Linked DNA regions of Prochlorococcus marinus subsp. pastoris str. CCMP1986. The protein of the gene in region 2 interacts with the protein of the main gene of each other region in a pairwise test. Links are inferred from orthologs where the notes say so. Each region holds a gene or a part of one and is shown on either strand. Other genes may lie near its edges.

What was found.
Region 1: the proteins of ftsZ (region 2) and TX50_RS08675 interact in binary tests that used the Escherichia coli proteins (3 or more experiments, as listed by UniProt). The link is inferred for Prochlorococcus marinus subsp. pastoris str. CCMP1986 from one-to-one orthologs.

Annotation. Positions count from the first base shown.
Region 1 is NC_005072.1:1,549,469-1,561,928, reverse strand. The notes cover bases 8,912-11,695. They hold TX50_RS08675 (rod shape-determining protein), read left to right. Parts: upstream 8,912-9,669; coding sequence 9,670-10,722; downstream 10,723-11,695. Other genes in these bases: TX50_RS08665 (hypothetical protein), read left to right, coding at 11,477-11,695; mreC (rod shape-determining protein MreC), read left to right, coding at 10,727-11,476; TX50_RS08680 (single-stranded DNA-binding protein), read right to left, coding at 9,166-9,537; TX50_RS08685 (DedA family protein), read left to right, coding at 8,912-9,169. Outside these bases: gyrB (DNA topoisomerase (ATP-hydrolyzing) subunit B), read left to right, coding at 1-1,076; TX50_RS08730 (hypothetical protein), read left to right, coding at 1,073-1,402; TX50_RS08725 (FluC/FEX family fluoride channel), read left to right, coding at 1,406-1,777; TX50_RS08720 (CrcB family protein), read left to right, coding at 1,738-2,103; mgtE (magnesium transporter), read left to right, coding at 2,146-3,555; TX50_RS08710 (RpoD/SigA family RNA polymerase sigma factor), read left to right, coding at 3,656-4,657; TX50_RS08705 (alpha/beta fold hydrolase), read right to left, coding at 4,642-5,556; TX50_RS08700 (carbohydrate kinase family protein), read left to right, coding at 5,646-6,644; tRNA (adenosine(37)-N6)-threonylcarbamoyltransferase complex ATPase subunit type 1 TsaE, read right to left, coding at 6,602-7,039; ahcY (adenosylhomocysteinase), read left to right, coding at 7,089-8,507; more of TX50_RS08685, read left to right, coding at 8,510-8,911; more of TX50_RS08665, read left to right, coding at 11,696-12,016; response regulator transcription factor RpaB, read left to right, coding at 12,189-12,460. UniProt on the Escherichia coli protein: Forms membrane-associated dynamic filaments that are essential for cell shape determination. Acts by regulating cell wall synthesis and cell elongation, and thus cell shape.
Region 2 is NC_005072.1:1,256,408-1,273,374, reverse strand. Bases 9,116-12,054 are described here. They hold ftsZ (cell division protein FtsZ), read right to left. Parts: upstream 11,174-12,054; coding sequence 10,058-11,173; downstream 9,116-10,057. Other genes in these bases: TX50_RS07020 (cell division protein FtsQ/DivIB), read right to left, coding at 11,351-12,054; panB (3-methyl-2-oxobutanoate hydroxymethyltransferase), read right to left, coding at 9,130-9,903; hemW (radical SAM family heme chaperone HemW), read left to right, coding at 9,116-9,137. In the rest of the region: TX50_RS07095 (glycogen debranching protein), read right to left, coding at 1-740; TX50_RS07090 (HU family DNA-binding protein), read left to right, coding at 1,373-1,648; TX50_RS07085 (hypothetical protein), read left to right, coding at 1,777-2,106; TX50_RS07080 (hypothetical protein), read left to right, coding at 2,161-2,406; TX50_RS07075 (hypothetical protein), read left to right, coding at 2,466-2,723; TX50_RS07065 (chlorophyll a/b-binding protein), read right to left, coding at 2,933-3,199; adenosylcobinamide-phosphate synthase CbiB, read right to left, coding at 3,257-4,270; ilvC (ketol-acid reductoisomerase), read right to left, coding at 4,258-5,247; TX50_RS07050 (ATP-dependent Clp protease proteolytic subunit), read right to left, coding at 5,364-5,969; TX50_RS07045 (ATP-dependent Clp protease proteolytic subunit), read right to left, coding at 6,003-6,665; TX50_RS07040 (PIN/TRAM domain-containing protein), read right to left, coding at 6,706-7,815; more of hemW, read left to right, coding at 7,914-9,115; more of TX50_RS07020, read right to left, coding at 12,055-12,076; TX50_RS07015 (hypothetical protein), read right to left, coding at 12,073-12,483; TX50_RS07010 (D-alanine--D-alanine ligase family protein), read right to left, coding at 12,495-13,562; tRNA (N6-isopentenyl adenosine(37)-C2)-methylthiotransferase MiaB, read right to left, coding at 13,572-14,966; and 2 more genes. UniProt on the Escherichia coli protein: Essential cell division protein that forms a contractile ring structure (Z ring) at the future cell division site. The regulation of the ring assembly controls the timing and the location of cell division.

The DNA.
Region 1 (12,460 bases), 290 kb from region 2 along the record:
CGCATATAGATGGCTTAAAAACTGTATTGACTAGAACTTTTAATGCTATCGCGAAAAAAAGAGGTAAAAGAAAAGAAGTTGATAAAAATTTGTCAGGAGAAAATATTAGAGAAGGTTTGACAGTCGTATTATCTGTAAAAGTTCCAGAACCGGAATTTGAAGGTCAAACAAAGACAAAATTGGGAAATACTGAAGTGAGAGGGATTGTTGATTCGCTCATAGGAGAATCATTAATAAAGTATATGGAATTTAATCCTAATGTTTTTGATTTAATTCTAGAAAAAGCAATTCAATCTTTTAATGCGGCAGAAGCAGCTAAACGAGCGAGGGATTTAGTAAGGAGAAAAAGTGTTCTTGAGAGTTCAACTTTGCCTGGCAAATTGGCAGATTGCAGTTCAAGAGATCCCTCAGGTGCAGAGATTTATATAGTTGAGGGTGATTCCGCTGGAGGTTCAGCTAAACAAGGAAGAGATAGGAGATTTCAGGCGATTTTACCTTTGAGAGGAAAAATATTAAATATTGAAAAAACAGATGATGCAAAAATATATAAAAATACAGAAATTCAATCACTAATCACTGCTTTGGGATTGGGTATAAAGGGTGAAGAGTTTAATGTAAATTCTCTTAGGTATCATAGGGTTGTAATTATGACTGATGCAGACGTAGATGGGGCACATATTAGAACATTACTATTAACTTTTTTTTATAGATATCAAAGGGATCTCGTTGAAAAAGGTTTTATATACATTGCTTGTCCCCCTTTATACAAAGTTGAAAGAGGAAAAAATCATAAATATTGCTATAACGAAAATCAATTGAAGCAAACTATAGAAGATTTTGGAGAAAAAGCTAACTATAATATTCAAAGATTTAAAGGTTTAGGTGAAATGATGCCTAAACAATTATGGGATACAACAATGAATCCTCAGACACGAATGATGAAAAGAGTAGAAATTGAAGATGCTCTAGAAGCAGATAGAATTTTCAATATTTTGATGGGAGATAAAGTGGCACCAAGAAGAGAGTTTATTGAAACTCATAGTGCCAATTTAGATATGGCGACATTAGATATATGATAAAAAATGTGATAAAAAATATTTGTTTAATCGGATTCGCTCTGATTGGCCCAATTACATTACCTGCAGGAGGAATACAAAGGGATTTAAACAAATATAATACTCTTAATAATTCCAAAGAAATCATATTAAATTCAAATTGTTCACTTTATACTTTTCCAAAAATTAACGCTAAAAAATTGTTGGTTCTTGATACCGGTTCTTCATTATCAGTTTTACAAAAATGGGTAGTCAAAGAAAATGATACTTGGGCACGAGTAGAATTGCTAACAAATCAATTTATTGAACATCCTAATAGAACTAAAAGGGGTTGGATTAAAATATAGATCTTGGAACTAGATGGTTTTATTTATATTTTAGTAGGAAGTACCTTCGGGTTGATTGTAAGAATGTTTATAAAATATATTTCTGGAAAAAAGAAAATATTTTATTCTAATAATATTTTAATAGTAAATGTTTTAGCCTCTTTATTTTTAGGTATTTTCGAAGGTTTGAATATAACAAATAAGAATTTAATACTATTTATTTTTGTTGGTTTTTTAGGATGTTTCAGTACATTTTCATCTTTCATATATCAGTTATTTAATTTGATTCGAGAAAAAAAATATTTAATCCTATTGATTTATTATGCTGAAGTTATATTATTATCTTTTTTATTTTTTTGTTTAGGATATTTTATTACTTTAACCTTTATAAATTGAATAAAAAATATTTATTAACTTTTTTATTAACTGCCTATTGCGCTACATTCCTAAGATTTTATTTTAAAAATAATTTTGTTATTTCTATTATAGGTTCTTTTTTATATGGCTTTTTTATTTCAAGGAAAATTAGTAAGTCAAAAAAAGAAATTTTATTTAGTGGTTTCTTTGCTTGCTTTACATCTTTTAGCGGTTTTGTTCACTTTTTATATCAATTTATTATCCAAGGTTACTATCTAAAGTTATTTATTTATTTGAATGTAATTGTTATTTTAAATTTAATAATAATGTATATTGGTTTTCAGTTAAGTAGAAAAATTACTTAATTTTTATATAATATTAATGTTACTTCGATAAAGGGAAATATCATGGAAGAAAATAATAATATAGAGGTAAGTACTTCTTTATCTTCGGATTTATCTAATCGTGGAAAGATCACAATCCAGCTTGAGGAATTACTTATTGCAGGAAATTATGATGAAGCAAAATTATTACTTGAACCTTCCCAGCCCGTTGATATCGCTGATGCCATTGGTAGTCTTCCTTTAATACTCCAAGCTCTTGCATTTAGGTTATTAAAAAAAAATGAGGCAATTGAGGTTTATGAGTATTTAGATCCAATAGTGCAGCAAACATTACTAGATAGACTTCGTTCCGGGGAGGTTTTAGAAATAGTTGAAAAAATGTCTCCTGATGATAGGGTTCAACTTTTTGATGAATTACCTGCAAAAGTTGTAAGAAAATTTCTGTCAGCACTAAGTCCTGGTGAGAGAAAAGTAACGGCAGAATTATTAGGATATGAGCCAGAAACTGCTGGCAGATTAATGACTACTGAATTCATAGATTTAAAAGAAATGCAAACTGCTGAGGAAGCATTGTCGATAGTAAGAAAAAGGGCTGCATTTACAGAGACAATATATAGTCTATATGTCACGGATAAAGAAAGGCATCTAACTGGAATTTTATCTTTAAGAGATCTTGTTACGGCAGATCCTACTAGGCCTATTGGTGAGGTTATGACAAAGGATGTCGTTAATATTTCCACTAATACTAATCAAGAGGATGTAGCTAGAGCAATTCAAAGATATGATTTTTTAGCTCTCCCAGTTGTAGATAAAGAAAAAAGATTAGTTGGAATTGTTACGGTTGATGATTTGATTGATGTTATTGAGCAAGAAGCTACTCGAGATATTTATGCTGCAGGCGCTGTTCAGCTTGGTGATGAGGATGATTATTTTCAAAGTGGTTTATTTACAATTGCTCGAAGGAGAATTTTATGGCTATTAATTTTAGTTCTAGCTAATGGTTTAACTACAAAAGTTATTGCAATGAATGATCAGATTTTGAAAGAAATAGTTTTACTAGCTGCTTTTATCCCATTGCTTATCGGTACCGGAGGAAATGTTGGAGCCCAAAGCTCAACAGTTGTTATAAGGGGTTTAAGTACTCAAAAATTAAAATCAATGGGTGCATTTAAGGTAGTGGTTAAAGAGGCAATAACTGGTGCTTTATTAGGGATTTTAATGATGCTAGTGGTTTTCCCCTTTGCTTGGTGGCAAGGGGAGGGACCATTAATCGCATCCGCAGTTGGAATTAGCTTGATTTCGATAACAACGTTAGCTGCAACCGCCGGAGCTATTCTTCCCTTACTATTCGAAAGGATGGGTTTAGACCCTGCTTTGATGTCTTCCCCCTTCATAACTACTGTGACAGATATTGCTGGGGTATTTATTTATCTTAGTACTGCAAATTGGCTACTTAATTCTTCAATTTTGTAAGAATTACTAGGTATTTATTCTCATTTTTGTAGAATTGTGGGTTTTTTTGTTTAACTTTACATTTCTTAATGGTATTGTTTACAAAACAACATTAACTTTTATGTCACCCGAAACATTAGTTGAGAATAAATTAGCTACTATTTCATCTTTAAAATCCAGTAATGATGTAGATTTGGTTAGGTCTTATTTGAGGGATATTGGACGAGTTCCATTACTATCACACGAACAAGAAATCACTTTAGGTAGGCAAGTTCAAGAATATATGCAAGTTGAGAGAGCTGAAATTGAAATAATGGAATTGACAGATAATAAACCTTCACCTGAAGAATTAGCTGAAAAGTTAAATTTATCTACTTCACAAATCAAAAAAAGACTCAGAGCTGGTCAGCGAGCAAAAGAAAGAATGGTTGCTGCAAATTTAAGATTAGTCGTCAGTGTTGCAAAAAAATATACAAAAAGAAATATGGAACTTCTTGATTTAATTCAAGAGGGAACAATTGGATTAGTAAGAGGTGTAGAAAAATTTGATCCTGCTAGAGGATATAAGTTTTCAACATATGCGTATTGGTGGATTAGACAAGGTATTACAAGAGCAATTGCAGAAAAAAGTAGAGCTATTAGATTGCCAATCCACATAACAGAGATGCTTAATAAGCTAAAAAAAGGTCAAAGAGAGTTGAGTCAAGAAATGTCAAGAACACCTACAATAAGTGAACTAGCTAAATATGTTGAGTTGCCCGAAGATGATGTTAAAGATTTAATGTGCAAAGCTGGGCAGCCAGTAAGTCTAGAAACAAAAGTAGGTGATGGTGAAGATACAGTTTTACTGGATTTATTAGCTGGAGGAGAAGATTTACCTGATGAGCAAATCGAAATGGACTGTATGAGGGGTGATTTACATTCACTACTTCATCAGTTACCTGATTTGCAATGTAGAGTCTTAAGAATGAGATATGGAATGGATGGAGATGAGCCAATGTCTCTAACGGGTATTGGACGTGTCTTGGGTATTAGTAGAGATAGGGTAAGAAATCTAGAAAGAGATGGTCTAAGAGGTTTAAGAAGACTTAGCGAAAGTGTGGAAGCTTATTTCGTCTCTTGAATAAATTGACAAATTAAATTGTTAGTCTCCTCAGGATTTTCATCGTGAGGACAATGTCCAGCCTCTTTAATAACATCTAGTCTTTTTATATTTTTATAGTTTTTCTTCCAAGATTTTGCTTCATTTAGAGATTCCCAAGGATCTTTTTCTCCCCAAATCAACTGAATTGGAGAATTAACCCTATAAAATAGGTCTGTAGCGAGATAGTCATCGAATAAATTAATAAAACCACGAAAAGCCTCTTTTGAATTTTTTCTTTGAGAAGGATTATATAAAATTTCTATTAATTCTTCATCAATATTTTTTCCTGAGGGATATGCTTTTTTAAGGATTTGTTTAATAACTGCTGGATTGGCAGCTCTCTCAAAAAGGGTGTTACTAATAATTCTTTTACTTACTAATGTTTTTATTACCGGACGCAATAAGTTCATTAATACATCGCTTCTTTTAAGTCTCTTATCATCCATTGTTCTTTGGGCACAGTCAATTAAAACAAGGCCATTACAATTTTCTTTGAGAATTTCAGCAGCTTTTAAAGATACAACTCCACCGATTGAGTTGCCTACTAGATAAACAGGAGATTTAATTACCTCATTACAAAAAGTAGCTACCTGACTTCCCCATAAGTCAAAGGAATATTTAACATAATTATCTTTGTAAGACTCATAATCTAATGAAGCTCCAGGTTGGCTACTTTCTCCAAAGCCTAGTAGGTCAATTGAATAGCAATTATGATTATTTCCGAGAAAATCTTGATTATGTCTCCAATGTCGTTTTGATGCTCCAAAACCATGAATTAATAAAATATTTAAATCACTATTGTTAGAGGATTGTTTTGTTGAAGACCATGATATGTCCCAATTTTTCCATTTCCAATTTTCGGATTTTTTAAAGGACATTAGAAGAAAAATATTAATTAAACTTTAATTCAAAAAAAAAAAAATCGTTTTCGATTAATTATTCTTAGTTTAGAAAAAATTTTTAGTCTATGAAAAAAACAAAAGTTATTTGTATTGGGGAGGCTTTAATAGATAGAATCAAGAATAAATCAAATCAAGAATTTACAGATTTTTTGGGAGGAGCTCCTGCAAATGTAGCTTGTGCATTGAGAAAATTACAAATAGATTCAGTCTTTATTGGACGTATAGGAAGTGATGAATTTGGTAAGAAATTTATTAATCAATTTAAAGAATTGGAGGTAAATATAAATTTTTTGCAATTGGATGATTGTCTTCCCACTCGTATCGTTAAGGTAAATAGGGATAATTCCGGAGATCGATATTTTTCTGGTTTTGATACAAGCTTAAATACATTTTTTGCTGATGAGGCTTTTGATAAGAATGAAATTAAAAAAGATTTGAAAAGTTTGGAAAACCTCTTTTCAAAAACAAAATATTTAGTTTGTGGAACAATTATATTATCGTCTTCAATATCTGCAGATACTATTAACTTTTTATTGAGTTTAGCTAATAAATTTGATGTAAAAATAATAATTGACTTGAACTGGAGAGAGGTTTTTTGGGATTTTGCCACTTCTTCATCAGAAACTAATAAAAAGGAGAGAGTTGATTTAATAAGGAATTTATTGAATAAGGCGCATATTTTAAAGTTGGCCAAAGAGGAAGCAATTTTATTTTTTGAAAATAAAAATCCTTTGGAAATATCTGAAAGATTGTTAAACCGTCCTGATGTAATAATTACAGATGGAGCAAATCCTATTTGTTGGTTAATAAATGGAGTACAAGGAACGACTGAAGTTTCTAAGTCGCTAAAAATTATTGATACTACTGGAGCAGGTGATGCTTTTTTAGCTGGATTAATTTCACAATTACTGTCGTTTGATTATCCTTCAAATGAATCAGAAATACAAAATTGTGTAAAATTCGCAAGTATTTGTGGGTTACTCACCTGTCTTGGTGAAGGTGCGATTGAACAACAACCAGACTATTCAAAGGTTAATAAATTTTTTGGATCCCAAATTTTATAATTTCTCCCAAAATTTGTAGCGTAACTTATTTCTATTTTCCAGAAATTATTCAAACATGGCTTTATTAATTCCGGCCATTCAATAACCATTATAGCTTCATTTTGTATAGCCTCTTCTTCCTCAGAAATAAAGAATTCTTTTGCCATCAAACTATTTTCTAGCCGATATAAATCCATATGAATTAGTGGAATTGTTCCAGAATTGTAATGATGCGATAAGGCAAATGTTGGACTTGTAATATCTTCTGAAATAGATAGGCCTAATGCAATTCCTTGGACGAATGAAGTTTTTCCAGCTCCAATGGGACCTTGTAGTAAAATAACCGATTTTGGATTTAATCTTCGAGCAAAATCACTTCCTAATTGAATTGTTTCTTTTAAATTCCCAACAAACACTAAATTATATAAAAATCGCTTATAGTCTAAGTATAAGATATTTTTAGAAATGGTTATTGCTAATTCGATTAAAACCTCCATACCAAACTACGTAATTAAAGATATTTCTTTATCAGATTTCGGACGTAAAGAAATTAAAATTGCCGAAACTGAAATGCCTGGATTAATGGCACTTAGAGATAAGCATCATTCGGATAAGCCTCTAAATGGTGCAAAAATAGCTGGTAGTTTGCATATGACTATTCAAACTGCTGTTTTGATTGAAACTCTTGTTGATCTTGGTGCACAAGTTAAATGGGCTTCATGCAATATTTTCTCAACTCAAGATCATGCTGCTGCTGCTATTGCAGAACAAGGAATTTCTGTTTATGCAAAAAAAGGTGAGAGTCTTGATGAGTATTGGCAATATACTCATTACATTTTAGATTGGGGTACAGATTCTCCAAACATGATTCTTGATGATGGTGGAGATGCAACAGGTTTATTAATACTTGGTAGTAAAGCAGAAAAGGATTTGTCAGTTCTAAAGAATCCTAGTAATGAAGAGGAAATAGCATTATTCAACTCAATTAGGTCTAAATTGCAAGAAGATAGTAGCTTCTACTCTCGTATTAAGGGAAATATTATCGGCGTTACTGAAGAAACAACAACAGGAGTTGCAAGACTTTATCAATTGCAAAAACAAAATGCACTACCATTTCCTGCTATCAACGTAAACGATTCAGTTACTAAGAGTAAATTTGATAATTTATATGGTTGTAGAGAATCTCTAGTTGACAGTATCAAACGTGCGACTGATGTAATGATTGCAGGAAAAGTTGCGTTAGTAATGGGATTCGGAGATGTTGGTAAAGGGTCTGCTCAATCATTAAGAGGACTTGGAGCAATAGTCAAGGTTGCTGAAGTTGATCCTATATGCGCTCTTCAAGCAGCTATGGAGGGTTTTAGTGTTGTCACATTAAATGATGTTGTTGAAGATATTGATATATTTGTTACTGCTACTGGTAATTATCAAGTTATAACTAACGATAACCTTATTAAAATGAAGGATGAGGCGATAGTCTGTAATATTGGACATTTTGATAACGAGATTGATGTTGCCTCGTTGAAAGATTACCCATGGGAAAATATTAAGCCTCAAGTTGATCATATTACTTTGCCAAGTGGAAATAAAATTATTCTTTTAGCAGAGGGAAGACTTGTTAACTTAGGCTGTGCAACAGGTCATCCAAGTTTTGTTATGAGTAATTCTTTTACTAATCAAGTATTAGCTCAAATTGAACTTTTCAATAAGTCAGATGAATACTCTAAAGAGGTCTATGTTTTACCTAAACATTTAGATGAAATGGTTGCTAGGTTACATTTGGATAAAATTGGGGCTAAGTTAACAAAACTAACTAAAGATCAAGCAGACTATATTAATGTCTCTGTTGAAGGACCTTATAAACCAGAGCAATATAGATATTAAATTTGAGTTTAATTTTTATTAATTTACTCACTTCCATTCCTGAATATATTAGTAAGGCTGTTGAAACAAATTCAACAATAGCCTACCTCACGATATGTTTGGCGATGTTTTTAGAGAATATTATACCTCCAATTCCATCGGAAATAATTATGCCTTTAGGTGGATTTTTTGTCTACCAACAAAAATTAAATTTCTATATTTTGGTTTTTTGGGGTGTATTTGGAACGATACTAGGGTCTATGCCTTGGTATTATTTGGGTAAATTAGTAAATGAAAAAAGATTATCAAACTTTTTAGATAAAAGGGGCAAATATATAGGAATAACTTCTAATGATCTTATTAAGAGCAGGAGATGGTTTGATAAATATGGGGTTTCGTTAGTTTTTTGGGGGAGATTAGTACCTGGTATAAGAACATTAATTTCAGTACCCGCTGGAATGGAATTAATGCCACTTCGGAAATTTTTAATTTGGACTAGTTTAGGAAGTTTAATATGGGTTACATTATTAACTTATGCAGGATTTGTCTTTGGCGAAAATTATCCAATTATTGAAACATATTTGAATCAAATTAAATTTATTGTCAAACCCATATTAATTCTGATATTTGTTTATTTTTTAATAAAATTTTTTATAAGACTTTATAAAAAAAAAATAACTTAAAAAGGAATATCTCCAGAGTTATTATTATTTGAAAAATTGCTATTATCTGTTTCTTTCTTAGAGCTCAATAAATTTAATCTATCAACTCTAACAACTGGTTTAAATCTATCTTCTCCTGTATTCTTGTCTTTCCAACTATCAATTTTAAAACTTCCTGTAATACCAATTAAAGAACCTTTTTTGACATAGTCAGCAGCTATTTGTGCTTGTTTGCCCCATATTTCTAGATTAAACCAGTCAGGTTCATCACCTCTACTTATTCTGTTTACTGCAAGAGTGAAGTTGGCAACTGTACTTCCAGATTCGAAATATCTCACATCAGGCTCTCTTCCAGCTCTACCAACCAAATTAATAGTGTTAATTTCCATAAGCTATTTTTTTTTATATTACTCATCTTTTTTGCTTTTGCTTAAGTTTTGCAAGCTATTCATAACTAAATAAAAGTTTTTTTTGAGGTATTGAGAAAATAGATATATTATTTGTTTAATAGATTTCTTATTGTGATTTTTAACAGATTTAAATTTTCTAGGGATATAGGGATTGATTTGGGTACTGCTAATACTCTTATTCATGTATCAGGTAAAGGTGTGGTTCTACAAGAACCCTCAGTAGTAGCTATGGATCTTGAAGAGGGAGTTCCTTTGGCCGTAGGTGAAGAAGCAAAATTAATGCTTGGAAGAACCCCAGGAAATATAAGAGCTGTGAGACCTTTGAGAGATGGAGTTATTGCTGATTTTGATGCGGCAGAACAAATGATAAAAACTTTTATTCAAAAATGCAATGAAGGAAGGGGAATTTTAGCTCCAAGAATAGTTATTGGTATTCCGAGTGGGGTTACTAGTGTTGAACGAAGAGCTGTTAGAGAAGCTGGATTAGCTGGGGCTAGAGAGGTTCATTTGATTGATGAACCTGTCGCTGCAGCTATAGGAGCTTCATTGCCAGTAACTGAACCAATTGGAACCATGATTGTTGATATTGGGGGTGGAACTACTGAAGTAGCAGTTTTAAGTCTAGGCGGAACGGTCCTAAGCGAATCTGTAAGAATAGCAGGTGATGAACTTAATGAATCGATAGCAATTTATCTTAAAAAAGTACATAATCTAGTTGTCGGTGAGAGAACTGCAGAAGATATTAAAATCAAAATTGGCTCCGCATTTCCAGATGATGAATTTGATAATACTTCTATAGAAGTTAGAGGTTTACACCTTTTATCTGGCTTGCCAAGATCTATTACTTTAACCTCTGGAGAAATTAGAGAGGCTATGGCTGATCCTCTTTCCAAAATTGTTGAAGCTGTAAAAAGAACTTTGGAGCGAACTCCTCCTGAATTAGCGGCAGATATAGTTGATAGAGGAATTATGCTCGCTGGAGGTGGAGCTCTTGTAAGAGGGATTAGTGATTTGCTTAGCCATGAAACTGGAATTTTTACGCATATTGCAGAGAATCCATTACTATGCGTAGTTAACGGTTGTGGAGTGGTATTGGACGATTTCAAAAAACTCAAGAGAGTTGTTGATACACCTGATTTTATAAGGAATGCGATTAGAGATTAGTTGAATGTTAGATATTCGACGAATATCAACTAATCGTTGGTGGAATAAAAAGAAAAATTGGGGTTTATTTATATTTTTATCGTTCTTGTTTTTTGTGAGAATATCAAAAGGATCTTTATATAAAGATTTTTATTATTTAATTTCAAAACCTTTTTGGCCAGGACAATATCAAAGGGAAGTTTTAACTAAAAGTGTTGAACAAGAGTTTTTGATCAGATTAAAACAGTTGGAGAAAGATAATAAAAGATTACGCGAAATTTTATCTCTACAAAGATTGTCTGATTCTGAAAGTATTTCAGCGAGTGTTATTTCAAGAAAAACCGGCAGTTTTTGGAGGCAAATTATCTTAAATAAAGGTGCAAAAGACGGAGTAGAAATTGGGAGTTTTGTTGTTGGTCCAGGAGGCTTATTAGGAAGAGTAGAGAATACTTCTTTATTTACTTCGACAGTAAGATTATTAACTTCTCCTGAAAGTAAAGTGGGAGTATGGGTTGAAAGGATTCAGATGCATGGATTATTAGTCGGTTCTGGAAATGATTATCCAAAAGTGATTTTTTTTAATAAGGATATCGATATAAAAGTGGGAGATTTTGTCTTATCTTCCCCAGCAAGCACTTTGTTACCTCCCAATATTCCCATAGGTATTATTCAATCTGTTGATGAAGAATTCAAAGCAAAAAAAACAGCGAATATTTTGCTTTTAGGAAAACCTCAAGCAATTGATTGGGTACAAATCTTAAAAGTTGAAATTTAAATGGGAAAATACTTTAAAAAAAAAATATCTTTATTTTCCTTTTTATTTATACCAATAGTTTATTTTTGGGATCCTAATTGGTTGGAATTCTTAGGAGTTCAGCCTTATTGGCCTTTATTTTGGTTATTGCCATGGTCTATGATCTATGGATCATTTAATGGTTTAATAATTGGTTTATTTTTAGGACTTATTTTAGATTCATTGAGTCTTGATAGTAATTTCACACAAATTCCCGGATTGGTTTTATGTGGAATATGGTTTGGAAAGTTAAGTATTTCAAATAATATTTTTGTAGGGCATTTCAGATTTGGTTTAATTTGTTCTATTGCATGTTTTTTTTGTGGTTCGCTATATTTTTTTCAAGCCTTGTTCAAGTATTGGTATAACCATAATATTTTTTTGTATTTACCAATATTAAAAAATATTTTTGCTCAAGTTTTTATAACCGGTTTATTAGCTCCATTAATATGTTCCTTACTCTTTAGGCTCTTCCAAAAATCAAAAGGAAGGGACAAATTAATAAGCTTTATAGATGAATAATAGATTCTAAAAGGTAATAATGGATTTTTTCAAAAATAAAATAATTTTGTAAATTTAAGGAATTTATCATTTAAGGTACATAATGTTATATTTTTAATTGTTAGATTATATTAATAAGATGTTCATTGCAAAATAAATTTGCCTTGAAATATCAGCAAAAAAAATTTTCCCGATGTCAAAAGCAAGTATTTTAGTTGTTGATGATGAACCAGCTGTTTTGAAAGTATTAGTTACTAGACTTCAATTAGCAGGATATCAAGTTCACCAAGCCACCAATGGAGAAGAGGCTCTTGAGGCTTTTCACAGAGAATCTCCAGATTTAATAGTTCTTGATGTAATGCTTCCAAAAATGGATGGATTTGCAGTTTGTAGAAGAATCAGAGCTGAATCAGTTGTACCTATAATATTTTTAACTGCTCTAGAGGCTATCTCTGAAAGAGTAGC
Region 2 (16,967 bases):
GCTTTATGGCATTCTTCCACAAATTTTCTAAATTCCTCTCTATTTCCTTTGGCGGTATTATTAGAAAGATATTGAAAATGTGGAGTAAACCAGTTAATAGGACTATATCCCCAGAAATTTTCTAATCCATTAGGAGCATCATTTGGGTCAAAACAAAATACCGGAAGTAATTCAATACTTGTTATGCCAAGTTTTTTAAGATATGGAATTTTTTTTAAAAATTTTTTAAAACAACTTTCTTCTTCATTAGAGGATTGAGTAAATGCTTTGATATGTAACTCATAAATAATAGTTTCTTTCCATGAGTGTTTAGGTCTAGGGAAATCTTTAAAATTAAAAGATTTTCTATCACAAACAACACTTTTAAGACAACAATCCATGTTATCTATATTGTTGAGTGCATTTTTTCTTTTGTAATTACTCCATCCAGTAATGCCTCTTGAGCAAGGATCTATGAGAACAGTTTTAGAATAATTTTTATTTAGTCCATTATCATTCTGTTTTACTCTAAAGGCATAGATTGAACCCTCTTTGAGATTATTTATTTCAGCATGCCAATAAGAACCAGTCTTATGACTATGATCTAACTTGAAGATTGTTTTTGGAGCAACTGAATCTTCTTTCTCGAATAATAAAATTTCTATATATTCTGCATTTGTAGCTATTAGAGAGAAATTGACACCTCCTGAAGTTATTGAACTACCCAGAGGTAATGGTTTTCCAACCTTTATATCATTCACTGTTTCTTTATTTCTTTAATTTTTTTTATAAATGAACTAATTTAATTAAATAATTCATTTCAGAATCATAAGTGCAAAATTAAAAAAAAAGAATCAAATTTGATGTTTCACTCATCAATATTCTTAAATTTAAAAAATTTAATATTACTAATTAAATGTTCTTTTCTTTGTTTTGTATTTATACACAAAAAAGTTCAAAACTCGGTTCAAACGTAATATGTTACTGAATTTTTTTGCTTTTAAAATGGAAAGAATATCCTCTTCATGTGCTGAGAAGAAAATATATCTGAAATTTAATAAAAAATAATAAATATTTGAAATTGTTAAATTGATTACTTTTAAATATAAATTTTTTTAATAATTAGAAATTAAACTTTTTTAAAGAAAACTAGTTACTGCAAGAGTTTTGGCCCTTCATTTTACCTAAAGTAAATTTAAGTGCTTATAAAAATTTAAGATCTAACAATATTGTTGAATAGCTAAAAATGTCATTAAATTTTGTATAAAGCTTTGCGCTGCCGGCATTTTTGGTTGCCGTATTTGTATTTGCTCCATATGATATGCAAGTTCGAGGTAATTAGACTTGATTTTAAAATTCTTGTCTTTCAAATCTCTGCTATACAAACAATTCAATGAACAAAGCTGATTTAGTAAATCTTGTAGCTGCTCGTACTGAGCTTACAAAAACAGATGTATCTTTAGTTGTTGATGCAGCTATTGAAACTATTGTTGATTCAGTAGTGGAAGGCAAAAAAGTCTCCATACTGGGATTTGGTTCTTTTGAACCAAGGGATCGTTCTGCTAGACAGGGCTTAAACCCTAAAACTGGGGAAAAAATTGCGATTCCCGCGAAAAGAGTTCCTACATTCTCAGCAGGAAAACTATTTAAGGATAGAGTTCAAGGCTAATATTCTAATAGCTTATTTTGTCTTTAATATAGGTGTTCTTTTTGAACACCTTTTTTTTTAAAGAAAAAAGTATTGATAATTTTTTTATATTATTTTTAACATGATTTTATTAGGAGGGTTTTTACTTTTTGACTCTTTTTAGTTATAAGAAATTTATATGTTTCTCACTACCTTTGTTAGTTTTATTCTTAAATCCTATTGTTGCCGAACAATTATTAACTAAATCGGAAATTTTAAGAAAAGCAAATGAATGCTTCAAAGATTTGCAATATAAAGTATGTAGTAACTTATTATTGGAAATTGAGAAAATACAGTTAGTTGAGTCTGAGCAAAAAAAATATAAATGTCAGGCAAGTATTCTTGGGTTGCAGACAGAACTTATTGAAGCTTATTACTTTAGAAAGTTAAAGAAAAATAAAAATGGAATGATGCTTTCATATGTGAATAAAAATTGTTAATTCTTGAGAAAAATTTTAAATTTAGAATATTATTAATTTGTTATAAAGGTTGAAATGGTAAAAGGTTTTTCTGAAAGTGAAGTTAAAAATGATAAACCTATTAAGGATTTGGAAAAAGAGAAAAAAGGGTTAGCTTCTTTTCTTAAAGGAAAAAAATTTACTTATACCTTGCCAGGTAAAAAGCAGATTAATATATTTGGTTCAGTTGTATTAGTTTTAAATATAATTTTAGTACTTTTGGTTATTTTGTATTTTAATAATAAAGGCTTTCATGATTTTATCTTTAATGTTGGTCGATAGCTTAATTTTTTATCGAAAGAATTTTAGAAGTGATATATTTAAATTTTGACCGGAAATTCATGAAGATAGTTAGCTTATTTTTTCAAGTGGTTATATCAGTTGTACTTATTGGATTTTCAGTATACTTTTTAAGTGGTTATGACTCTGCTTTCGAGGCGGATCAGTCATGTCACTCATATCTTTCTAATTTGCCTGACCCATCAAATAGCTTAGGTTGTGATCATGATACTGAAACTCATCAATGGATACTATATGAGACTCAGGATAATTTAGAACCAGCAAAAATTATTAAAAAATATAGATATAAGTTCTTATAGTTTAATTTTTTTATAAAAGAATTTGGCACTCAAAATTGAAATGATTGCTGTAATTGTAAAAGTAAGATATTGATATATGCTCCCCTCTTGATAGATATTATTTTTATAAAGGGGGAAATCTATAAATGAACCAAATGTTCCCCAAATTATTACCCAAGCTGAAATGTATAGGAAAATTTTTAATGGATTAGATTTTTTTTCTTCCATTATCAATTTATACCAAAGATTGAGGAAGTGACAGGCCTTCCTTTAAAAACTAATTCGGTTAATAAGAGCATTAAAAAACCGATCATAGCTGCTCTGCCATTAACAAGTTCGGCACTACTATTAAATCCAAAAACATCTTTTACTTCATCACCTTGATTATCAACCCATTTTGAATATTCATTATCAGAAGATGTATTATTTGTCTCTTCCTTTAGATTTTCAGTAGGACTATTATCCGAATTTTTTAATGGGGGTTTTTCTTCTTTCATGAAAATTGTCTTTTTAATAATGATAGTTACTTAAAACAAATTTCATTGAATTAGGATTCAAATTTTAAAAAAAATTATGGTAAAAGTAATTATCCAAAGTATTTGAAGTCTTAAAATTAATTGACAAATAATATTTATTTTTTCTTTGGAGCAAATATTACCATTTGAATTGATAATTGGCTTTTCAATAATTTCATCATTGTACTTGTTCTCACCTCCTAATTTGACATTGGAAATATATGCAAAAATAGCCTCTGAAATACCAGAATTAGGAGAATCATATTTAATTCCATCAGAGTAACTTTTTTTAATGACAGAAATATATTTTTTAATTTTAGAACTAACCAAAGGTAATGTTAATAAAACTATTCTACTTGGAAGGAAAGTTGAACAATCTTCAATTTTTGCACTAAAAAAACCTAGATATCTGTAATGGTCATATTTATAGCCGATCATTGAATCCAAAGTACTTATTGCTTTATATGAAAAGCCAAGTGATAAAGGACCTGGAAGAAAAATCGAAAATTTGATAAAAACTGTTCCAATAAATATCCAAAAAAGCGGACCAAAAATCCCATCAACTGAATTTTCTGTAAGACTTTCAATACTTGATCTCAAAAGATGCTCTAACGAAGCTGTACTTACATCTCTACTTACAATTCTTTGAACTTTTTCTTTAACTATTTGTTCAGTTTTTTGATCAGTTATGTTGTCGTTTATAAGATTTGAAATTTCTTTTACGCTCAAGATTAGACTCTTTGAAGCTAAACAACTCGATAAGCCTAAGAAGATTAATATTCCAAAAATAAGATTGCTTTTTGATTGAATGAACATTAATTCAATAATCTTACCGATCACAAAGCTTGTCGCGATAGTGGATAGTGCAATAAATAATCCTCCCCAAAATAATATCCTCTTATTTTTCTTGAAATTATGGATAAAAAAATTAGTTATTTGTTTTATGTAAATCCCAATTATTTGAACAGGATGGATGATAAACTTTGGATCACCAATTAAAAGATCAAACCCAATCGAGGCAATAAATATAAAATATAAATTTATTTCAGCCAACTGAACATAGCACGAAGACCTTTCCCAACTTTTTCTATCTCGTGTTTAGAATTTTCTTCTCTTAATTTTGTCATTAAGGGTTTGTTATTATCACATTCATCTACAAAATTCTTAGCGAAAGTACCATCTTGAATATCTTTTAAAATTTTCTGCATTTCTTTTTTTGTTTCATTATTTATAAGTCTTTTCCCACTTACATAATCACCATATTCTGCAGTATTTGAAATTGAATCTCTCATTTGAGATAATCCTCCCTTAACCATAAGATCGACTATTAACTTTACTTCATGTAAACACTCAAAATATGCTAATTCAGGTTGATATCCTGCCTCAACGAGAGTTTCAAATCCTGATTTAACAAGTTCTGATAAACCACCACATAGAACTGCCTGTTCTCCAAAAAGATCTGTTTCAGTTTCTTCTTTGAAATTTGTTTCAAGAATCCCAGCTCTTGTACCTCCAATACCCTTGGCATAAGACATAGCTAATGATCTCGCATTGCCTGAATAGTCTTGTTCAACTGCGAATAGGGCAGGAACTCCTTGGCCATTCTGATATTCCCAACGAACAGTATGTCCAGGCCCTTTTGGTGCAATCATTACAACGTCGACAAAATTAGGTGGCTTAATGAGTTCGAATCTTATATTGAATCCATGTGCAAAACTTAATATCTTACCTTCTTTTAAATTTGGTTCTATCTCTTTGATATAAACATCTTTTTGGAACTCATCTGGAAGCAGAATCATAATCCAATCTGCTTTTTCACAAGCCTCAGAAACAGTGAATACTTTTAATCCATCATTAATAGCTTTGCTTTCAGAATTACTACCTTTGTATAACCCTACTATTACATCCATTCCACTGTCTTTAAGATTTAAAGCATGTGCATGGCCTTGTGAGCCGTAACCTATTATTGCGATAGTTTTATTTTTTAATAGACTTAGGTCAGCATCTGTGTCATAAAAGAGTTGTGTCATTAGTTGTAACTTCTAAACTTTTGATAGTTAATATTTTAGACATTAAAGGTGTAAATAAACCATATAATTGCTCATTTAAAAATTAATATTTAAATATTAATTTTAGATAATAAGAGCTAGCTCGCCTCGCTTGGATGTGAAATTACTCTATCTATTAGCCCATAGTTTTTAGCTTCTTCAGCACTTAGAAAATAATCTCTATCAGTATCTTTCTCTATTTTTTCAAAGGATTGTCCTGTCATATCAGACATAGAGTGATTCAACATATCTTTAATTCTCAGTATTTCTCTAGCTTCTATTTCAATATCGCTAGCCTGACGTTGTGAAGTCCCTCCCAGTGGTTGATGAATCATAATTCGACTATGAGGAAGAGCAACCCTTTTACCTTTAGTACCAGCTCCCAATAAAAATGCTCCCATTGAGGCTGCAAGACCTACGCATATAGTGACTACATCGCTCTTAACGTATTTGATAGTGTCATATATTGCTAAACCAGCAGTGACTGATCCGCCAGGACTGTTTATGTAAAGATAAATAGGTTTTGTATTATCATCAGAATCAAGGTATAGCATTTGAGCAACTAAGCTGTTCGCAATTCCATCATTAACTTCTTGTCCGAGAAATAAAATCCTCTCAACACCCAATCTTGTATAAATGTCTACCCATCTTTCGTATTGACTTCCTGGTAGTCTATACGGCACGCTTGGAGTTCCTATTGGCATAATTTTAAAAAAGTAGTGAGTTAAAAGTAAGGATTAAATGTTATTAGGTAAATCTTTTTGACTTGTGAGTATCCTATCTATCACTCCATAATCTAAAGCTTCTTGAGGGTTAAGATAACTCATCCTGTCAGAATCTTTCGAAAGCTCTTCAATACTTTTACCGGTGTTGCGTGATAAGATCTCCAGCATTGATTTTTTATTTTTTAACACCTCTTCTGCCCTTATTTGGATATCAGTTGCTTGCCCTCTAGCTCCGCTAATTGGTTGATGAAGAACAATAGAAGCATGAGGAAGAGCTGCTCTATGCCCTTTAGTCCCTGAAGACAATATAACTGCCGCTGTTCCCATTGCTTGTCCAATACAAATTGTATGAATAGGAGGTTTAATGTAGTTGATGGTATCGCAAATAGCAAAAGCTTCTGTTTCAAAACCAACCGCATCTCCGGTATACCAGCTAGTGCCTGTTGAATTTATATAAAAATAAATAGGTTTGTCTGGATCATCAAATTCTAAATATAGGAGTTGAGCAATAATTAGCTCGGTAACATCCATTCCTAATTGTCTTTTAGCGTCATCGTCTGAAAATAACGGTAATCCTAGGTATACAATTCTCTCCTTTAGCAGAAGAGAAGGTAAATCTGGTGGCGGAGTCCTCATAGCGGTATTCTCGCCGTAATAAGGAGCAGATACAGTCATATGTTCTACAAAATAAATACTAGTATGATTCTAGCTATATTTAGCCCTGTGTCGCTGGAGATTTAAAAGATTTGTTTGACTCAGGATTATTTATCAATTTCCCAAATACCATTCTTCCAGTGGGCGATTGCAATGCACCAGTAATAACTATATCTAATCTTTCTCCCACAAATTTCTTTGCATCATCAATTACGACCATTGTCCCATCATCTAAATATCCAATTCCTTGCAATTTTTCTTTACCCTCTCTGACTATTTTTATATTAAGTGATTCTCCAGGCTGTACTTCTGGCCTTAAAGCTATAACTAAATCGCTCAAATTCATAACTTTTAATTCTTTTACTTCTGCAATTTGGGAAAGATTATAATCTGCCGTAATTAAAGTACCTGCCATATCCTCCGTAATTCTTAGAAGTTTTTCATCTACCCCATTCCCCTCATATTTAGTTGGGTTTATTACAAGTCTCCTTCCATATAGTTCTCTCAGCTCTTTTAATAATTTAAGACCTCTTCTTCCTTTTCCTCTTTTTTCATTACTACTAGAGTCAGCTAAGGTTTGTAGTTCATCAATTACACTTTGGGCCACAATTAATTGACCTTCAAGTAATCCACAGCTTAATAAACCATTTATCCTTCCATCAATAATTACACTAGTATCAAGAATTTTTGGACTTGCTGCTGGAATTATTCCTTCATTTACTAAATAAGCGTCAGTATTAGTAGGGTTAAATAGTCTTAACAATGTCCTGCCATGAGTATCAGCTAATTTATAACCAAGTGCCCCAAAGAAAAAATTACTAAGAATGGCTGCTAAAGGTTTTGCAAAAAATACTTCCCTTGGAAATGGAATCAACAATATTGGAGCAAGTAGTAGATTTGCAACAAGTAATCCTAAAATCAACCCTACCGCTCTGCTTATTAACAAATCCGTAGGCATTGTACGTATTTGATCAAGGAATGTCTTTCTAAGCTGTAAAAATACAAAACCTGCTGCTAATCCAATAAAAAATCCTATTATGGCTAGTACAATTCTAAAACCTTCTACATTAGAGACTTGTTTAAGTATGTCTATTGGTAGAAGATCAACCCCAAGCCATCCTGATGCCGCTCCAGACAATACAAATAAAATTAGTACTAAGATATCCGTCATATATATAATCTACTAGGATTTATTAATTGAGTAAATAAAGATTTTATTTTTAAAACTCCTCTATGTTTTTTTTTTAAGCTTTATATTTTGTTTGCATGATGAATAAATTGCCTAGAAGTGCTTACGTACACATACCTTTTTGCCACAGACGATGTTTCTATTGTGATTTTGCAGTTATACCTTTAGGTAATAAAATCGAAAGTTTAGAGGGATATGGGAGTAAAACCGTTAAAGAATATTTGACCTATTTAAATAAAGAAATATTATCAATCAAACATAAATCTCCTCTTTCAACAATTTATATCGGTGGAGGAACTCCTTCAATTTTAAATCCCTTACAGATTAAAGATTTAATAAATCTTTTTAAGGAGAATTATAAAATTGATTATGGTGCTGAAATCACAATGGAAGTTGATCCAGCTAGTTTTAATGAAGATGATCTATATGGCTTTATAAAGGCTGGGATTAATAGATTTAGTCTTGGAGTTCAAAGTTTTAATAATCAGGTCTTAGAACAGGCGGGAAGAAGACATTGCAGCAAGGATGTAGAAAAATCTTGTTTTTGGTTAAAGAGAGCATATAATCATGGTTTTATAAAAAGTTGGAGTTTGGATTTAATTCAAAATTTACCAAGAAGTGGTTTTAAAGAATGGCAAGAAGACTTAAAACAATCGTTAAAGTTTTTTCCTCCACACATATCAATTTATGATTTAAGTATCGAGAATGGAACGGTTTTTAAGAAATTAGTTGATTTAGGTAAACTATCTTTACCAAAGGATGATGATGCTTTTAAAAATAGTGAGTTAACAAACTTTATTTTAAAAGCTTCAGGTTATTCAAGATATGAAATTTCTAATTACTCTATCCCTGGACATCAATCAAGACATAATAGAGTTTATTGGAAAGGTCTTGGATGGTGGAGTTTTGGTCAAGGGTCGACTAGTTCTCCTTGGGGAGAGAATTTTACAAGGCCAAGAATTAGTAAAGATTATAAAAAATGGGTAACTAAGCAATGCGAAATCAAATTAGAACATTCACTAATTAACCAAGAAAATATTTATAAAGAATTGGATGAGAAAATCATGTTAGGAATGAGACTTAAAGAGGGTATCAATATTTATAACTTATTAAACGAACAAAATTGGGATAATAAAAAGTCCAAAATAGCTTTAAAAAAGTTACTAAAAGCATGGGAACCCTTCCTGGAAAGTGGCCTTTTAATTAAAAGAGGTAACAGATTTTTTTTAAGTGATCCAAAAGGGATGGAATTAAGCAATCAAATTCTTGTTTCAATGTTTAGATGGTGGGAAAAATTTAATTGAGCTTTTCGGCTGCTACCCATTCTTTTAGTTTTTCACCAAAAATTTTTTTTCCATCAATAATTGGTCTACAAAATGGAGGTTGCTTATCATTTAGTCCTAATAAATCAGCAGTAACTCTTACTTGTCCATCACAAAATTTTCCTGCACCTATACCTATTGTTGGTATTTCTAATTCGGTTTGAATTTCTTTAGCAAGTAATTCTGGAATATGTTCTAAAACTATAGAAAAACATCCTAATTTTTCTAGTGATAAAGCATCTCGTTTGATTTTTTCGTGACTTTCTGAATTGTTCCCTTGTTGTTTAAATCCTAGATTCAAATAGCTTTGTGGAGTAAGCCCTAAATGACCCATGACAGGAATTCCCATCCTTATGAGTCTTGAAATAACATTCTGTACCTCTGGATCAGCGCCCTCAACTTTTACTGCCTTTGCATAAGTATTCTTAATTATTTTTCCTGCATATTCCACTGCCTTGTTTTCTCCGCATTGATAAGTAAGAAAAGGCATATCACATACTAATAATGACTGTTCTTCTATTTCTTTGCTGAACCCTCTAGAAACTGCATTTGTATGATAAATCATATTCTCTAACGTAACAGGCAAGGTCGATTTGTATCCCAAACAGACCATTGCTAAAGAGTCTCCCACTAGAACAATATCTGCTCCTGAATGTTCAGCTAGAGAACCTGAAATAGAATCCCATGCAGTTAATGCAATAATCTTTTGAGATTTTTTTTTATATTTAACTAGTTCTGATGGCAACATAAAAGCTATGTATCTTTTTTTATCAAAAATTGCTAATATATTTAAGACTCGGCCTTTCGCGGTTTTAACGCCCAAACCTGGTCAGGATCGGAAGGTAGCAGCCACAAGGGATGCTTGAGGCAGGCGAGATAACCGAGTCACTTAATTTTAGCGATTATTCGATATCTTTTTTATTCTGCCTTAATCTTAAAAACTCTGGAATATTAGTACCTGTGTCTTTATTATCAGAAATATTATAAAGTGGCTGATTAGATAATCTATTTTTAATCCTTTGTTGTTTTAACGGTTGATTGGTTTCGAAACCTGTTGCAATAACAGTTACCTGTATTTCGCCTTCCATTGATTCATCTATAACAGCACCTACTATTATGTTTGCTTCTGGATCTACAACATCATAAATAATTTCTGAAGCTGAGGTCATATCTTCTAATGTCATATCTTTCCCACCTGTAATATTTATCACACAACCTTTAGCTCCATCAATTCTTGCCGCTTCTAGTAAAGGACTATTCATTGCGGCTTGAGCAGCCTCTAATGCTCTAGATCTACCAGAACCAATACCTATACCAAGCAGGGCAGTGCCAGCTTCAGTCATTACAGACCTAACATCAGCAAAATCAACGTTAACTAATCCAGGGCATGTAATTATGTCACTTATACCTTTAACTCCCATCCTTAAAACATCATCAGCATTTCTAAAGGCTTCTTGAAGTGGAGCTCCTGCAATTACGTCTTTTAAACGATCATTTGGAATCACAATAAGCGTATCAACGTTTTCTGCTAATCTTGCAATCCCTTCTTCTGCCTGACGCATTCTCCTTTTACCTTCAAATGAAAATGGCTTGGTTACTATCCCAACAGTTAAAGCACCACTTTGCTTTGCAACCTCAGCAACTACTGGAGCCGCTCCTGTCCCAGTTCCTCCTCCCATACCTGCAGCAATAAAAACCAAGTCAGAGCCCTCTAAGGTTTGTTGCAATTCATCTTTAGATTCCTCAGCAGCTTTTTGACCAATACTTGGATTCCCTCCTGCTCCAAGACCTCTTGTTAAGTTCTGACCTAGTTGAACTCTACGATCTGCAGAAGATTGTAATAATGCTTGCGCATCAGTATTTAAAACTCTGAATGAAACGCCTTCAAGATCACTATCAATCATCCTGTTTACAGCATTACTCCCACCACCCCCGACACCAATTACTTCAATTTTGGCATTCTGACTTGGAAGGATGTCTTTTGATTGATCAAAGTTTGGATTGTTTCCGAAGCTCATCTCTAAATAAAATCAAATACTAGTATTGGATGCATTATGAACTCACTAAGCTGATATGTAGGATTTTCTTGAAGAAAGTCCTTAAATATTAACTTGTCAAAAATTTGAGTGAATAACCGAAACCCTTTCAATTACTGATCTAATCAAAAAAACTTTTATGAAATTTGTTTTCAATTATTAGGGTTTGAACACTTTAATTTTTGGATTGTTGGGGTCAATTAGGTCGATATTATCTATTTTTTCTAAGATATTATTTTCTCTTATTTGGTTTTTCATATTATTTACTATTTGTAATTGATTTTCTATTCTTTTTGGATTAAATCCTAACAATATTGTTTTAAGACTTTTTTCCTCTAAAGTTAAAAAGCCATTAGGGGAGAAAGTTATTGTAATGAATTCAACATCGTTATATTTTTGGTAATTCAAAATTTTTGATAGTGTCTCTCTAAAGTTTTCTTTCCATCCAAAAACTTTACTAGTTATTTTATTCAAATTTTCTTGATCTGAATATTTTAGACTGATGAAGAAACCATCTTCATCAATAAAACCAGTTATTTTTTCCCCTTTAAAAAGCCGTTCGCCATAAGCTATTGGAGTTCTTGTTTTAATTAGAATTTTTAAACCAAAAGGGAATATTTGTCTAAAAACTGAAACATTCTTTAGAGATAAATTCTTTTTTAATTCTCTTTCTGTGTATGAGCTTTTGACAAATATCAACGAGGTAGGGAAATTTAGAGATGAGTTTACAACTATATCCTCGATAGAAAATAATTCGCTACCAACTATAGAAACATCTTGGTAATTAACATTTTTGAAAATTTTAGAGGTTGCATAACTTGTAAAAAATAAAAAGGTAATTAACAAAAAAAACCTTTTATTCTTTAATTTTTGTTTATCCTTCACAAATCACATCTAGCTTTTTCCATCAGTTGATCCATCCACTCTCTAGCTCTCTCTGCATCTGAAAATGGAACATCCATCTCTTTCCCATCCCCAACGAGCCTGAGCCTACACTTACCTTGTGATTCATTGGTTAAAGGTGCTTCTCCTGAGGTAAGGGCCATTAACTCTACTAGTTCTAGTTTCTTTATTGTAAAACTACCTTTTTCTTCAAATATTCCAGCTTCAAATGCACTCCATTTTAATTCACCATCCTTTAAAAAAGCTGCACCAGAACTATCTAATTTGCAAATTTCAGAACCACTTGCCCAATTCCTAAAAAGATTTTGTCTTCTTCTTTCTAGCCAACCGAGAGCTGTTAATAGAACGAAGATTAAAAGTAATGGTAACCAAAGTAGTCCATGCAACATTTGACTTTAATCTATAAATCTGATGATATATCAACTAGTTTAGCTACAAGTTGATCAATATTTAAACCTGAAGCATTCCAAAGCATTGGAAACATACTTTTACTAGTAAAACCAGGAATTGTATTTATTTCATTCAGAAAAATTTTATTTGAAATCTTTTCTAAAAAGAAATCAACCCTTGCGAAACCGTAAATATTTAATGCTCTACAACTTCTAATAGCAATATCTTTAATTTGTTCAGAGATTTGAGAATCAATATCAGCTGGAATAATTATTTGATTATCCATCGAATATTTTGAATCATAATCGTACCAATCGGTTGAATAAGAAACTTCACCGATTTCAGATGCGGTAAGTTTTAAATTACCAATTATTCCGCATTCAAGTTCTCTAACATCTAAACCTTCCTCGATAACAATTCTGGAGTCTATTTCCCAAGCCTTTTGTAATGCTTTAATTATTTCTGATCTAGTTTTGGCCTTCGAAATACCAAGTGATGAGCCTGAATTAGCAGGTTTAACAAAAACTGGTAACTTTAATTTTTCAATAATCTCAACAGATAAATTATTTTTTACTTTATCATCACTAAGATCTTGATTTTGAATATCTAAATAATTTACTTGGGGAATTTCTAGATGTGAAAATATTTTTTTCATTAATATTTTATCCATGCCAAGAGCAGAACCTAAAATTCCTCCTCCTACTATGGGCTTTTGGGTAAATTTTAATAAACCATGAATTGCTCCATCTTCTCCATTTACACCATGCAAAAGTGGGAACCATATATCAATACCTTGAAATTCTATTGTGTTTAAAAAGTTAATTTCTCGTTTAGGGAAAACTTGGTTCTTATCAATCGTTTCATTTTTTCTTTTTTCTTTTAGTAATACAAGAGATTGATCATTATCAAGCCAAACGCCATGCTTATTTATATAAAAAGCTTTAACCCAAAATCTATTTATGTTCGTTTTTGAAATTAATGCTTTAAAAACTGTCTTGGCGGAAGATACTGAAACATCATGTTCATTAGACTCTCCTCCAAAAATTATTCCAATACATTTTTTTTCTTTTTCTAACATTTAGAAAAATTACTTATAAATCTGACCACTTAAAGAAAAAGATCTCGCCTCGGTTATTTTGACATTTATTTCATCACCATATGAATAATTAAATTCAATATTTTTTGATATTTCTACAAATGTAAGTCTATTCGTTCTTGTCCTTCCCATCATTTGGGCATTATTTTTTGGATTCAAGCCCTCAATTAAAACACTTTCAATATTATTTAAATATCTTTGATTTCTTTTTCTAGAGGTTGTTTCAACTAGTTCATTAATTTCTTTTAATCTTTCCTTTTTAACTTCTTCAGGAATTTGATTATCCCAAAAAGCTGCTGGGGTATTTGGTCTTGGAGAATAGGCGGCGGTCATAACTTGATCAAAGCCAATATCAGATATTAACTTCAATGTTTCACGATATTGGGTTTCTGTTTCTCCTGGGAAAGCAACTATTGCATCAGCAGTAATTGATGCATTTGGCATTAATTGTCTAATATTTTCAATTATTCTTTTATATTTTTCGATCGTGTAACCTCTAGCCATTAATCTAAGGATTTCATTATTACCACTTTGGAACGGAATATGAAAATGCTCACAAACTTTGTCTAATTCATAACAAGCGTTTATAAGTCTTTTTGAAAAATATTTTGGATGACTTGTAGAAAATCTTATTCTTTTAATTCCCTCTACATCATGAATAAAATAAAGAAGATCAGTAAGGGAATTTTCTTTCCTGCCCTCTTTGGTAGTTCCAGGAAGATCTCTACCGTAGGCATCAATATTTTGCCCTAAAAGAGTTACCTCTTTGAAATTATTATGAGCTAAAGATTCTATTTCACTTTTAATTGCATCTGGATATCTTGACTGTTCTTTACCTCTAACAGATGGGACAACACAATAAGAGCATCTTTCATTGCAACCATAAATGATATTCACCCAACCACAAATAGAGCTATCTCTTCTTGGATTAGTAATATCTTCAGATATAAAAGTTTCTTCAGTGGCTACGACTTGATTGCCTAAATCAACCCTCTCTAAAAGATTCTCAAGATTATTAACATGTTGTGGCCCCATTATTAGATCAAGTTCGGGCACTCTTCTTAAAAGAGATTCACCCTCTTGTTGCGCGAGGCAACCTGCTACAACTAATTTTAATTTTGGAGTACTATGCTTTCTTTTGACTTGCTTTCCTAAAAAACTGTAAACCTTTTGCTGAGCACTGTCTCTTATTGTGCAAGTGTTATATAAAACTAAATCCGCTTTTAATTCATCAATAGCTCTTGAATATCCCATTTTTTCAAGTGTGCCTGCCATCCTTTCGGAATCGGCCTTATTCATTTGACAACCAAAAGTTGTTATCCAATAACTACCTAAAGAGGAATTTTTGTAAATCTTTTCTTCTTCTTGGATTGGTTTGGTTAGCACTTTGCAAAAAGTTTTGAATGACTTTTGTTAATTCAAAATTATAATTTAAATAATTTTGGAGCAATATTTTTGAGGGCGAGCGAGGGGATTCGAACCCCCGAATAGCGGCGCCACAAGCCACTGCCTTAACCACTTGGCGACGCCCGCCTCACATATATAAACTTAACAACTTACGAGTAAAATTTCATGCATATTTGTATGTTTTAGAAGATTTTGAAGTATTTTCCTATTTCTGTATAAGCTTTATCTATGTTTTAAAATAAAATAAAAGCATATTAAATCTTGATCAACTCCGGAAAAACAGAGGTACTTATACCTAGATGCCTTTGTGAAATAGAAAATGTTGATAACCTCAACGTGGATGATGAGGGTTTCGCTTCTGTTTTTGTTGCTTGGGAAAAAGGAATTATTTCTGAACTAAAGCCGATAAATATCAAAAATAAAAAACCAAAAAAAATCCTTTTCCCAAGATTTGTTGAGACTCACTCACATCTTGATAAATCTTTCACTTTTGGAGAGTTTCCTAATTTTAAATCAAACTATCATGAGGCCTTATCAGTAAATTTAGAGGAGCATAAAACTAGGTCTAAAATTAAAGTTTTAGAGAGAGCTGAAAAATCACTCAACTTGGCTCTTAAAAATGGTTATAGAGCTATCAGGAGCCATGTTGATACCTACGAAAGTCAGGATAATAATATTTGGGATGAGCTTTTTAAAATTCAAAAAAAATATTCCTCTAAGTTGAAATTGCAATATGTAGCATTAGCTCCATTGGAGTTTTGGGATACTCCCCATGGAGAGGAATTAGCAAAAATTTTTTCTAAGAAAAAGGGTATTTTAGGCGGAGTTCTTGTTCCTCCCTTTAAAAATAGAGCAAAAATAAAATACTTACTCTCTAAAACTCTCTTGCTTGCAGATAAATATAAATTGGAAATTGATTTACACATAGATGAATCAACTATTGAGCCAGGAGCGGGTATAAAAGTTCTTTTGGAAACTATTGATAGATTAAATATTAAAGTCCCAATAACATGTAGTCATTTAAGTAGTATTCTATCTCTAAATAATAATGAAATACTTAATCTGGGAAGCAAAATCGCTGAGAAAGATATAAAAGTGATTGCACTTCCTCTTACAAATTTCTGGTTGCTCAATCGTAAAGAAAAAAGTACATCTTTAAATAGGCCTGTTGCACCAATAAAGCAACTACAAAAATCATTAGTAGATGTTTCTATCGGGAGTGATAATGTTCAAGACCCTTGGTATCCATTTGGTAATTACGATCCTTTTTATTTGATGTCTCTTGCAATGCCAATGCTTCAATTAAATCCTTGGGAAAGATTGACTTTATCTTCCATTTTTTTGTCACCAAGTAGATTATTGAATTTAACTTGGGATGGGGTGGTTAAAAAAGGTTGTCCTGTGAATTTTGTGCTTTTAGATGCTGGAAATTGGGCGGATATTTTCTCAACTAATTTAAAAAGAGAAGTCCTTATAAACGGCGAATTGTATAGCTAATCAATTATTTTATGTTTAAAGTAAAAAATTAATTATTAATGTCTTCAAGAAATTCAAAATTAATAGAACAATTAAAAAAAATTGATAATTTAGAAATTATTGAAAGGACTTCCGATGTGAAAAGGCTTTCAAAAGACTTTTATAATTATTCTCCAATACTCGAAAAGAAACTAGATGGTTGTATCGCTGACTTGGTGGTACGACCTATTGATCAAAATTCAGTAAAGAAAGTAGCAGAAATTTGTTGGGAATTTTCGATACCACTTACTTTAAGAGGTTCAGGAACAGGTAATTATGGACAAGCTGTCCCTTTGTTTAAAGGTATTGTTATGCAGATGAATTGTTTAAATAAAATTGAAGAATTTCATCCTGAGACAGGTTTTGTAAAGGTACAATCTGGATGCTTAATGGGAGATTTAAATAAAGAACTAGAAAAATATGGAAGAGAATTAAGGTTGCTTCCCAGTACATGGAAAACTGCAA